3 regions of the Paenibacillus sp. tmac-D7 genome follow, and region 1 is predicted to be linked to each of the others. Evidence: predicted binding sites of a transcription regulator. Region 1 holds the regulator's gene; each other region holds the start of a gene.
The links. Region 1 encodes LexA, which represses DNA repair genes until DNA is damaged. Its sites were predicted from a motif close to CGAACATATGTTCG; they were not measured.

Region 1 (4,243 bases):
ATTAACTGGTACGCCAAGAAATTCGAGCATCCGATGTACCGAACCTTCCCTGATGCAACTAAATCGTCCAGCGCACGAAGCGTCTCTTCAATCGGTGTGACCTGATCCCAAACGTGAACTTGGTACAAATCGATATAATCGGTTCCTAAGCGTCGCAAACTGTCTTCGACGGCATCCATGATATGCTTGCGGGATAGACCGACTTGGTTCGGTCCGGGTCCGGTCTTCATTCGAACTTTAGTAGCCAGAACTACGTCCGATCTTCGTTCGCGAATCGCTTTACCGACAATCTCTTCCGATCTGCCGCCTGCATAGACGTTTGCCGTATCGATGAAATTCCCTCCTTTATCCAGGAAACGGTTTATCATCTCTACGGACTCCCGTTCATCGGTCGTATGACCGAAGGTCATTGTTCCTAAGCAAAGTTCCGATACCAGAATACCGCTCTTACCCAAAGCCCGATATTGCATATCAAAACCCTCCTCCTACTTCTTCTCATCTTCATCAACAAATTTGATGTTATCGAGTTGAGTGCGTAAGGAAGATTTGAAAGAATCAATGTACTTTTTACGCAATTCGTTACGTTCGTTCAACTCCGCTTCGCTCAATCCTTCGGATTTCGCTTTTCGAGCGAGTTCATTGATTCGCTTCACGGTAACATCATGTTCCGATTCCAACATGCCTATCCTCCCAGTCTTCTCGTGTTCCGGTTGTCGCCAGCTGTCGGAACCTGACAAGCATGTCCAGACAAATGGCGTTCGTTATCAAATTATACTTTGACATTATGGATAACGATTGTCAAGAGAATTGACAGGCGGGAAGAGCCTGAAATGTCAGGGCGAGCGGTATTACGGAAGCAACAATTGTTGACCGGCACGAATCGAAGCGTCCTTCAATCCGTTCTTTTTTTTGAGCTCATAGATGTATTCTCTCGGGTTGCCACCCTTAGCTATATGTTCATTGGCGATACTCCACAAGGTATCTCCTCGTTCGACGATAACGGTATGTTGTTCGGCCGGCAAGGAGGCGGCTGCATAAGCGTCCGAATTCCCAAGTAATGCCGTGATCACCGTGCTGATCCCGATGATCATGGCCAACACAAGACCCGTCAGAGCCAGACGCCCTAGCCGTTTGCGATTGCCGACCGCATCTGTTCTATTCATGGACGGCACGCTTACCGAAGTTTGACTGCTAATGATATGCATCATAATGACGACCCCCAAACATTTGTTCTTATATTAAAATAACACGAACACATGTTTGTGTCAATGCATTTTCTCGAACTTATGTTTGTACGAACGGCTATTCTGTGCTATACTTCCAATTAATAGTTTCTATATATTGGAGTGATACGATGAGCAAGATTTCCTCCCGTCAACAGGCCATTTTAAATTTTATTAAAAATGAAGTTAAGGATAAAGGTTACCCGCCTTCCGTACGTGAAATCGGCGAAGCGGTAGGTTTGGCGTCGAGTTCCACCGTACATGGACACTTGGAAAGGCTCGAGAAGAAGGGCCTTATCCGCCGAGATCCGACCAAGCCAAGAGCCATTGAGATTCTGGACGGGGAACCAGGAGAAGGCGCGTTCTCCGTTTCGGTAGCCCGCGTTCCGTTAATCGGACGGGTTACGGCGGGGGTTCCGATTACAGCAACGGAGAACATTGAAGATTACTTTCCGCTCCCCAGCCACTTTGTCGGCGATCAGAGCGTGTTCATGTTAAGCGTCGTCGGCGAAAGTATGATTGACGCAGGCATTCATCACGGGGATTATGTGATCGTCCGCCAGCAGCAGACCGCCAACAACGGCGACATCGTCGTGGCTATGACCGAGGAAGACGAGGCGACGGTGAAAACGTTCTATAAAGAAAGAGACCATATTCGGTTACAGCCGCAAAACCCGACCATGGAGCCTATTCGGTTGAAAAACGTTTCTATTCTTGGCAAAGTCATCGGCGTATTCCGCGACATCCACTAACAACTCAAAACCTCTCGAAGCTCGGCTGCTGCCGGATCGTGAGGTTTTTTCGATAAAAAAACCTCACGGAAGATCACCGCTAGGTCCTTATGGAATATAGGTCTTGCTAAATTAAAGAAACGGACGCTCGGCTCAGCCGAACGTCCGTTTCTTTAATTATTAATAAAGCGTTAAATACTGCTCGCGCTCCCAAGCGTGAACTTGAGTACGGTAAATGTCATACTCGATTTCCTTAAGCTCGAAGAAATGAGCCAGCGCATGATCGCCGAGTGCTTCGCAAATGACATCGTCCCGAAGCATTTCGTCGAGCGCTTGCTTCAAGTTGATCGGCAAGCTCGGAATGCCTTGCTCTTCCCGCTCCTCTTCGGTCATCACGTAAATATTGCGGTCCGTCGGAGGCGGCAGCTGCATTTTTTTCTTGATGCCGTCAAGGCCGGCCTTCAACATAACGGCCAGCGCGAGATACGGGTTAGCCGCCGGATCCGGGTTACGCACTTCAACGCGCGTGCTGAGACCGCGGGAAGCCGGGATACGGATCATCGGGCTGCGGTTGCTGGCCGACCAGGCGACGTAACAAGGCGCTTCATAACCCGGTACAAGACGCTTGTACGAGTTGACGGTCGGGTTCGTAATCGCCGCGAACGCGCGGGCGTGGCGCAAAATACCAGCCATGTAATGACGTGCTTCTGCGCTTAGGCCGAGTTTGTCGCTCTCGTCGTAGAAGGCATTCTCTTTACCGCGGAACAACGATTGGTGACAATGCATGCCCGAGCCGTTAACGCCAAACAACGGCTTCGGCATGAATGTGGCATGCAGGCCGTGCTGACGGGCTACCGTCTTCACAACGAGCTTGAACGTTTGAATTTGGTCGGCCGCTTTAATCGCATCGGCATATTTAAAGTCGATCTCGTGCTGACCCGGCGCCACTTCGTGGTGTGACGCTTCGATCTCAAAGCCCATTTCTTCGAGCGTCAATACGATTTCGCGGCGGCAGTTCTCGCCGAGATCCGTAGGCGCCAAGTCGAAGTAACCGCCCTGGTCGTTCAGCTCCATGGTCGGATTGCCTTTCTCATCGGTTTTGAACAAGAAAAATTCCGGTTCCGGCCCGACGTTCATCGCGGTATAGCCCATTTCGTACGCTTCTTTCAACGCCGCTTTCAGAATGCCGCGCGGGTCGCCCGGGAACGGACGGCCGTCCGGCAAATAAATATCGCAAATCAAACGCGCCACGCGATCTTCCGTCACCCATGGGAACACGACCCAAGTATTCAAATCCGGGTATAAGTACATGTCTGATTCTTCGATACGAACGTAACCCTCGATGGAAGAACCATCAAACATCATTTTATTATCAAGCGCCTTCTCAAGCTGGCTTAAAGGTATTTCGACGTTCTTGATGGTGCCGAGCAAATCCGTAAATTGAAGTCGAATGAATCGAACGTTTTGTTCCTTGGCAATACGTAAAATGTCTTCCTTCGTGTAGTTCTTATCCGTCACTGTGAAATCTCCTCCTTAAAAATCGGTACGTAATAACGAGGGGTACCGCTCGCCCCGCCTCAGGTGAACAGAGCGGCGGTCGCTCCTCGGCCAAACCCTATTTTCTGAAAAAACGAGACAGTTCGCCTTGAATCAACGATACATGATTCGGTCGCTTGCCTCCGCCTATCAGCTGCTGCTTCAGCATCTTGTGCAGCTGGGAATCGGTCAGTTCCCGGCGTTTCACTTCGGATTGCTCGTTCAAGACGGTTGCATCCTCCGAATCTTTGTCGACCGGCAGCAGCACTTGTTTAATTCCTGCGATGTTAACGCCCTTCTCGATCAAATCCTTGATCTCCAAAAGACGCTCGACATCGTTGAACGAGTATAGACGCTGGTTGCCGCCGGTTCTTGCTGGAATGATCAATTCATGCTGCTCGTAGTATCGTATTTGTCTGGCGGTTAAATCCGTCAGCTTCATAACAATACCGATCGGAAAAAGGGCCATATTACGGCGGATATCATCACTCATGACTATCACCCCTAACACATAAAACCTTACTTTTATTGTAACCATGTTCTAGAAACGTGTCAAGTTATGTCAGGTTAATGCCACATGTAAGTAATGATTACAATAATTTGCGGTCGATCATGTTTTGGATGGCCGTCAGAACGCCGAGCTTACAGTGGGAATACGTCAAGCCTCCCTGCATGTAGGCAATATAAGGCTCCCGAATCGGCGCGTCGGCCGATAATTCCAGGCTGCCGCCCTGAATGAAGGTTCCGGCCGCC
Region 2 (4,243 bases), on a different contig from region 1:
CGGGCATTTTATTCCAGAATTTATAAAAAAGCATTTTTACGGTTTCAAATACGGTATTGGTGTGGTTAGTAGGGTCCTGCATCTTCATTTGGCGCGAGAATCCGGTCGGTGCTTCGTAGGGACTGCACATGCAGCTGACCGTGACTACAGAGCCCATATATCCTTTACGACGGCAGTCGCGGCATACCTCCTCTGTGAGCTCCAGTAAAATGGTGTTCACTTCCCACGTCTCCACATAGTCTCTAGGTAAAGTCATCATATGGCCGACTGATTTTGGCGGCGTGTTGAATGTTCCGGGTGTAACCGGGCTATCATCCAGACCGTTCGCCGTCCGCCACATCACCTCTGCATGAATATCCGATTGCTTGCCAAAGCGAGCACGAAATTTATCTTTAAGACGCGGCAGCGGCGTTCTGGCAATATCGCCGATGGTGTGCATTCCAAGACGAGCAAAATGTGCCGTCATACGTGAACCGACACCGAACATCTTATTTACGGGTTGTGGCCATAGCAAAGTCTCGACTTCTGTTTTTGACAAGGTAAAGATGCCACTTTCATTCTTCTTTGCCCATATATCCGTCGCGATTTTAGCAAGTATTTTATTAGAACTGATGCCTACTCTAACCCATACTCCGGTTTGACTAAGAACCTTTTGCTGAATAGATTTAGCGATCGTTTCAGGATCTCCAAAGATAGGCAAGCTTGCAGAAACATCCAAAAACTGCTCATCAATACTGAATATCTCAACAAGATCCGTAAACTCCTCATAAATCTTCGTAATCATCAGTGAGACATCAATGTAATGCTGCATCCGGGGACGCATGACAACGAGCTCCGGACACTTGATAAGGGCTTCGCCCAACCGTTCCGCCGTAGTCACCCCGAAGCTTTTCGCGATGGGACAGGCAGCCAGAATAATACCTGAGCGGCGTGCCGGATCACCGGCAACAGCAACGGGTTTATTTTTACATTCAGGATGATCCGCCTTCTCTACGCTGGCGTAAAAGCTCTGGCAATCCGCTAGAAAAATAGTCCTTTCGCTGTTCTCGCTCATCTTATCTGCCTCCGTAAGTTCATAAGCATGGTCATGAGCTCAGCCTTTATCAAACTCCTCAGCATGTTGAAATGATGAACGTAGCCGCGGACTTTGTATTCTACCTGAATACCCTGCGCATTCATTTCTGTACTCAAAACTTTAATATTTTGTTGGATCATCTTACTTTTAATGCTCTGCAATTTTGAATAAATGGAATCTTCAACTTCCCTAAGATAAAAAATGACATGACGGAAAACAATTTTGTCCTGATACATTTTTAACGTATCCATATCTCTGGCTAACATATCCAGCAAAATGGGCAGCAAGGTGTAGTCCTTGATGATTTGAATATCTTCTTCGGTTTCAATACTTGGATTAACACTCATACATCCACCACCATCATACGAACATATATTCTCGTTTCACATTATACACCGAACACTTGTTCTTTATGCAAGTGAATTTTTTGGAAATCGATTCTTCCCTCAGCCATGCAAAAAAAAACAGGTTACCGGCAGGCACCTGTCCTTTGCAATATTTTCGTACTCCATCTTTGCGGCTCAAATTTACGATCACGCCATCATCGTTGAACGGAACGCCAAAAGCGAGGGGAACGTCGTCTAATCGAGCCATTTATACACCTTGTTCGGGTTCGTATCGTCGGCTTGAGCGGGCAGCTTCAACGGGGTCGCGCTGACGGACGTGGCGGCAGGCAGCAAGCCGCGGCCGATCGTCACCTTCGTACCGAGCGGCGCCATGTCGAACAGCTCCTCCACGTCTGTCTGGCGCATCCGGACGCAGCCGAGCGACTGATCCTTGCCGATGCTCTTCGGCTTGTTCGTCCCGTGAATCGCGTATAACGTATCGGACAGCGTCATCCCTCGGCTGCCGAAATCGCCGTCTGATTGGCCGTTCGGATTGCGCACCTTCTCCGAAATAACGAAGCTCCCTTCCGGCGTCCGCGAACCGCCGAGACCGACCGGGTATTCGCGCACGACAATGCTGCCGCTCACGACCGCCAGCCGGTGAGCCGTTTTGTCTATCTTAATTTCAAGCGGCTCGGCGAGCGGTTGAATCAATCCCTCGGGAAGCTCACCGGGTGGCGTCTGACCTTGCGAAGATCCGCCCGCCTGCGCGGCTGAGCGCTCGTTCCAGCCCTGCATCTCTTGCGCTATAGCCGCCGAGTCGCGTGCGAACAGCTCCGACATATAAGGCGTCAACCCGGGCAGCACGTTGTCCGGATACGACGCCGTCAATTGCGAAGCTTCCGTAGGCGCTTGTCCGGTGCGCCGGATGTAGGCTGCCACCGCCGAGCGAAGCACGGCCTGCTGCTCCTGATGAGACATCCATGCCGCTACGACGCCGTCCGCCCGCTGAGCGTCGCTCGGCTCGCATTGACAGCTTTCCGCGTCGTGGTACAAAATTTGCTGCCGCGAAGCGTCAGACTCCGCCTCCACCGACAAGAGCGTCTCCGGCTTTCGCAGCCATTCGATCCAGGTCGAATCGCTGAGCGGGATGCCGCGCACCAGGATGCCGAAGCTTCTCACCCGTTCGAGCAGCAGCATGTGCTGCAGCGCTTGGCCGATCGTCTCCGGCGTTTTGGTCCCGGCCAAATAGTACACCCGGGTCGCCTGAATTTGCGCCGGCGTGACGTCCGCAGGGACGACGGCCGCAGGCTGCGCCAGCTCCTCCACCGTTCGCGTCTGCAGGCCGGGCGCCGAGAGCAGCGCAGCTCCGAGCGCAAGCATCGCTACGGCGAGACGCATGAACCGAATCCCCCAGCGGCGAGACGCCCGAGGCGGCTTCGACGGCCCGGGCGAAGCCGCCTCCTCCGCGGGCAGCACGACCTTCTGCTCTTCATAGGCCTCGTACACCTCGCCGGCTTGCGCATAGCAGTACAGCGCCTTGCCCTGCTTGCCTTGCTCCTCATACTCCCGGCCGAGCAAGTACCAGGCCATTTTATTATCGGGATGCTCCCGGACGTATTTTTTCAAATATTGCGGATCCTGTTTAAAAAACTGCTGCAGTTGTTCGTCGGAATCTTTCGTTCTCACGAACTCCCCCTCGCTTTCCACCCTTCTCCCCTATAATATCGGCCGGCGGCTTTTAATTGTGAAGGTGAAGGGGAGCCGCGGAAGCAGCGCCAAAAACCGCTCTGCAGCGGTTTCAGCTTCTTCTTGCCTTATTCATGAAGCGCTCCCTCTTACCTCTCCTCGAGGCTTGACGATGAACGCAGTACCGTTCCCGTGCGAAGCTTCTCTCGCATGACCGCCTCAAAGGCATCGACGATCTCGGGGTCGAAATGGGTCCCCTTGCAGCGTATAATTTCCGACATGCCTTCCTCGTAGCTGCGCCCTCGCGCGTAAGGACGGTCCGTCGTCATCGCGTCGAAAGCGTCGGCCACGGCGACGATTCGCGCGAAGAACGGAATTTGATCCCCGCGCAAGCCGTCGGGGTACCCCGAGCCGTTCATCTTCTCATGATGATATTTGGCAACCTGAGTCGCCTGAAGCATACGTTCTTCCGGCTCCATCTTGGACAAGATGCGGGCGCCGATCGTCGTATGCGCGATCATCTCCTGAAACTCCTCGTCGTTCAAGCTTTCCGCTTTCAGCAGAATACGATCGGGTACGCCGATCTTGCCGATGTCGTGCATCAACGCGGCGCGGTGGAAATGCTTGCATTCTTCCTCGGATATTCCAAGCTTCCGGGCGATCCACAACGAGTACAACGCAACGCGGGACGAATGCCCGGCCGTATAAGGATCGCGTGAATCCAGCGCCAATACGAGCGAATGAATCAAATTCATCGAGAACGGATGGTCCGGTTCCGCACCGCCGCGATTTAATTCGGATGCCGATTCCAGCAGCAGCTCCAAGTCACGGTTTCTTTTTTCCAATTGTTCGATACGCTTCAGCAACCGCTCTCGTTCGTCCGGCAAGCCGTTCACCTCTGTTCTTTGACGTCTGAATGTACATGTAATCTTAATCGAAAAGACCTATTCTGTGAAGAAAGTAAAGTCGCTCTCTCTACAGAATAAGCCTTGTTCCGTTCAGCGGCAATTATTTGCCAGTTGTCCGCAAGATGGCGGTGCGTGTCTTAGAATCCCATTCAACATCCAAGCCAATTTCTTCGGCGAAGAAACGGACCGGCACATAAGTGCGGTCTTGTTTGATATAAGGGGCGGCATCCGTGCTTTTCTCGACG
Region 3 (4,243 bases), on a different contig from region 1:
GTTTCGATCTCGTAGCCAGCTGGGTAGCTGCAATTATTACGCTTTATTCCGGCTTCGATTATTTTATTAAAAACAAACACGTTATCAATTTCGACGACAAGAAACAGTAGGGCGACCTATTGTTTTTGTTGTATCCGGAGGGGAATAGGATGAGAGCGGAAATTATCGCCGTCGGCACGGAGCTGCTGATGGGTCAAATCGCCAATACGAACGCGCAGTTTTTATCTAAAGGCTTGGCCGACCTGGGCATCGGCGTATATTTTCATACGGTCGTCGGTGACAATGCCGGACGGATCAAGGAATCGCTTGCGCTTGCGAAGAGCCGGGCCGACTTGATTATTTGCACGGGCGGTCTGGGGCCTACGCAGGACGACATAACGAAGGATGTGCTTGCCGAGGTGCTTGGACGGCCGCTGGTGATCCACCAGCCTTCGATGGACAAAATGACGGAGCTGTTCGCCAAACGAAACATGCCGATGGTCGAGAGCAACGTCCGGCAGGCGCTGATGCTGGAAGGGAGCGATCCCCTGGCGAACGAAACGGGCCTTGCGGTGGGCGTCGCCTTAACGGTGGACGGCACGCGCTACGTGCTTCTGCCGGGTCCGCCTAGCGAAATGAAGCCGATGTTCGAGCTTCAGGTCAAACCGTGGTTAGAAGCGAATGTCGAAGGCCTGGAGGCGCTTCATTCGACCATGCTCAAGTTTGCAGGCATCGGCGAGTCGTCGCTGGAGCATCAACTGATCGATTTGATCGACGCGCAGACGGATCCTACGATAGCGCCTTACGCCAAGGAAGGCGAGGTGGCCATTCGGTTAACGACGCGCGCAGGAAGCGCGCAGGAAGCCGCACGGAAGCTTAAACCGCTGGAGGATGAGATACGCCGCCGGCTCGGAGGCTTCATCTATGCGGCAGAAGACATCTCGCTCGAAGAATTCCTCTTGCGGGAGCTCGCTTCCCGCGGCCAAACACTCGCCGTGGCCGAAAGCTGCACCGGAGGACAGCTCAGCGATTTGCTGACGGCCGTACCGGGCAGCTCGAACGCTTTCGCCGGCGGGGTGATCAGTTATACGAACCAGGTGAAACACCGCGTGCTCGGCATTCCCTTGAACGAGCTCGAAGGCGAGGGAGCTCCCGGAGCCGTCAGCGCGGAAACGGCGATCCGGATGGCGGAGGCCGTACGGACTTTGTGCGGGGCCGATTACGGACTATCCGTCACCGGCGTGGCAGGACCCTCGGAATCGGAAGGCAAGCCGGTTGGCTTGGTGTATGTCGGGATTGCGGGCGGGGGCGAGGCGGCGGCGGTTGAGCTGCAAGCATGGGGCAACCGCTCGACAATCAAGCTGCGCGCGTCCAAAAGCGCGCTCTATCAGCTGTGGGAACGGCTAAAATCGTAGTTGCCGCTCACTAGAAAATAAAGTATAATAGATTTACGCGGAAGCACCGTAACAACTTTAAACCTTGTTACGGTTTTTATTTGGACCAAGATGCGAATATATGTTCGAGAAAAACCTTGGCAAAGGTTATGAAAACCGTTATGATGGAAACATAAGAGAATATAGAAGAGGGAAGTGAGTCTCTTGACGGATCGTCGCGCAGCACTGGAAAATGCCCTTCGTCAAATCGAGAAGCAGTTTGGTAAAGGGTCGATTATGAAACTGGGTGAATCTACCCACATGCAAGTGGAAACTATTCCAAGCGGCTCGCTTGCGCTCGATATCGCGCTCGGTATCGGCGGTTATCCGCGCGGTAGAATTATAGAAGTTTACGGACCGGAGTCTTCAGGTAAAACGACCGTAGCGCTGCATGCCATCGCGGAAGTGCAGAAGGTAGGCGGCACGGCGGCATTCATCGATGCGGAGCACGCTCTTGATCCGCTTTATGCAAGCAAGCTTGGCATCAACATCGACGAACTGCTCCTGTCACAGCCCGATACGGGCGAACAGGCGCTCGAGATCGCGGAAGCGCTCGTACGAAGCGGCGCGGTCGACATCATCGTCATCGACTCCGTAGCCGCGCTCGTGCCGAGAGCGGAGATCGAAGGGGAGATGGGGGATTCGCACGTCGGGTTGCAAGCGCGTCTGATGTCGCAAGCGCTGCGTAAGCTGTCCGGAGCGATCAACAAGTCGAAGACGATCGCCATCTTCATCAACCAGCTGCGCGAGAAAGTCGGCGTCATGTTCGGGAACCCGGAGACGACCCCCGGCGGACGGGCGCTCAAGTTTTATTCTTCCGTACGTTTGGACGTACGCCGCGTAGAAACGATCAAGCAAGGCAACGATATGGTCGGTAACCGGACGAAGATTAAAGTCGTTAAGAATAAAGTAGCGCCGCCGTTCAAACAAGCGGAGATCGATATCATGTACGGCGAAGGAATTTCCAAAGAGGGCAGCATCGTCGACATCGCGACAGAAATGGATATTATCCAGAAGAGCGGCGCGTGGTATTCCTACAGTGGCGAGCGTCTTGGTCAAGGCCGTGAGAACGCGAAGCAATTCTTGAAGGAAAATCCGCATCTGGCGGATGCGATCGAGAAGAAAATTCGGGAAACAAGCAATTTGGTTGCAGTAGTCGGACCGAATACGGACGATGATGAAGAGGAAGAAGAGGATTTGGCAGTACTCGAATAAATCGGCTTAAGGCACCTTTTCTTAGCAGGAGGGTGCCTTTTCGCCGTTTCTTGTGGAGGTAGTATGGATGACCGGTTATCAAGAAAGCGCACCGCTGGGCGGTTTTATTACGAAAGTGGAGCGTCAGGCGAGAGCTCAGCAGCGGTACAATGTTTTCATCGACGATAAGTTGGCTTTTTCCGTCCATGAGGACATTATGATCAAGTACCGGCTCTTAAAGGGTGCGCAGGTGGAGTCTGCGGAGATGGAACGGATTCTGGCGGCTGAAGAGAGGCATAAGGCTTACTTGAGCGCTGTTCGATTGCTGGCGAGCCGGCTTCGCTCCGAACACGAGATGCGTTCGCGGCTGAAGGAAAAGGAATTTCAGCCGGATGTCATCGAAGACGTGATCTCACGGCTGAGAACGGAAGGGTACTTGAATGACGCTTTGTTTGCGGAACAAATGGCGAAGCAGCGTTCGCAATCGCAAAAGAAAGGGCGTCACTGGATCAAACAGGAATTGAAGCAAAAGGGCGTACCCAAAGAGCATATCGAAACGGCTCTTGCCGGAGTGGACGCGGAGACGGAGCGGGAGGCGGCCTACGCGCTCGTTTCCAGACGTTACAAGCGGGAGTGGGAGGAAGACCCGTCGAAAGCCCGGCGGAAAATCGCTTCCTTCTTGCAGCGCAGAGGGTACACGTTAACCGTCGTTCAACAAGTTCTGGGCAAAATGCCGCAGCGCAGCATGGACGATGATGACTTGGCGGAGTTGGATCTTTCGGAATATGAGTGATCCGATTAAATATTTATCCTATTTAGATAGGGGGCGAAGGCCAACAGCTTGACAAGCTTCTTGACCAAACTATAAAATAATCATGTATATTCATCATATACAGAATCATTCCTTGACAGCCCAAGGAGACGATTCGCAAAGTAAAATCGCCAATTTTTACTTTTTCTAACGTATGTAGAATGGATTAAACAACCTGATTATCCCAAGCTTACCCCTTGGAGAAACAACGAGGGAGGTGAACTGGATGGAACCGATCATCTGGATCCTGATTGTTCTCGTTGTTGGTGTACTATGCTTCGGGATCGGTTATTTTATCCGCAAGTCCCTTGCAGAGGCGAAAATTTCAAGTGCTGAACATGCCGCACAGCAGATCATCGACAACGCTCGCAAAGAAGCGGAGGCACTGAAAAAGGAAACGGTTCTGGAAGCGAAGGACGAAATTCACAAGCTCAGAACCGAAGCTGAAAAAGACATTCGTGAACGTCGAAACGAAACACAACGACAAGAGAGACGACTGTTGCAAAAAGAGGAATCGCTGGATAAAAAATTAGAATCTCTTGAGAAAAAAGAAGAGCAGGTCGCCAACAAGGAGAAACGAATCGAAGAAACCCAAGCGCAAATTGATCAGATTTATCGTGATCAAGTTTCCGAGTTGGAGCGAATTTCCTCGTTGACGATGGATGATGCGAAACAGATCATCTTGACGAACGTGGAGCGGGAAGTTCGCCATGAAACCGCGCAATTGATTAAAGAAATCGAACAACAAGCCAAAGAAGAAGGCGACAAGAAGGCCAGAGACATTATTACTTTGGCCATCCAAAGATGCGCCGCGGATCATGTGGCC

Region 2: the regulator LexA is predicted to act here: its motif matches at 1,441-1,454, upstream of FKP33_RS01550 (YhjD family protein).
Region 3: the regulator LexA is predicted to act here: its motif matches at 1,488-1,501, upstream of recA (recombinase RecA).

What each region holds. Positions count from the first base shown of each region.
Region 1 covers NZ_VIDW01000038.1:15,629-19,871, reverse strand. Annotated here, with positions in the region: gene FKP33_RS20795 (aldo/keto reductase) at 1-470, opposite strand, end outside; gene FKP33_RS20790 (DUF896 domain-containing protein) at 486-680, opposite strand; gene FKP33_RS20785 (LysM peptidoglycan-binding domain-containing protein) at 849-1,208, opposite strand; gene lexA (transcriptional repressor LexA) at 1,355-1,975, shown strand; gene glnA (type I glutamate--ammonia ligase) at 2,135-3,472, opposite strand; gene FKP33_RS20770 (MerR family transcriptional regulator) at 3,570-3,983, opposite strand; gene FKP33_RS20765 (methionine gamma-lyase family protein) at 4,081-4,243, opposite strand, start outside.
Region 2 covers NZ_VIDW01000002.1:16,393-20,635, forward strand. Annotated here, with positions in the region: gene FKP33_RS01545 (DNA polymerase IV) at 1-1,054, opposite strand, end outside; gene FKP33_RS01550 (YhjD family protein) at 1,051-1,422, opposite strand; gene FKP33_RS01555 (L,D-transpeptidase family protein) at 1,657-3,090, opposite strand; gene FKP33_RS01560 (HD-GYP domain-containing protein) at 3,240-3,977, opposite strand; gene FKP33_RS01565 (stalk domain-containing protein) at 4,099-4,243, opposite strand, start outside.
Region 3 covers NZ_VIDW01000003.1:95,719-99,961, forward strand. Annotated here, with positions in the region: gene pgsA (CDP-diacylglycerol--glycerol-3-phosphate 3-phosphatidyltransferase) at 1-110, shown strand, start outside; gene FKP33_RS03180 (competence/damage-inducible protein A) at 150-1,394, shown strand; gene recA (recombinase RecA) at 1,578-2,627, shown strand; gene FKP33_RS03190 (RecX family transcriptional regulator) at 2,695-3,399, shown strand; gene rny (ribonuclease Y) at 3,644-4,243, shown strand, end outside.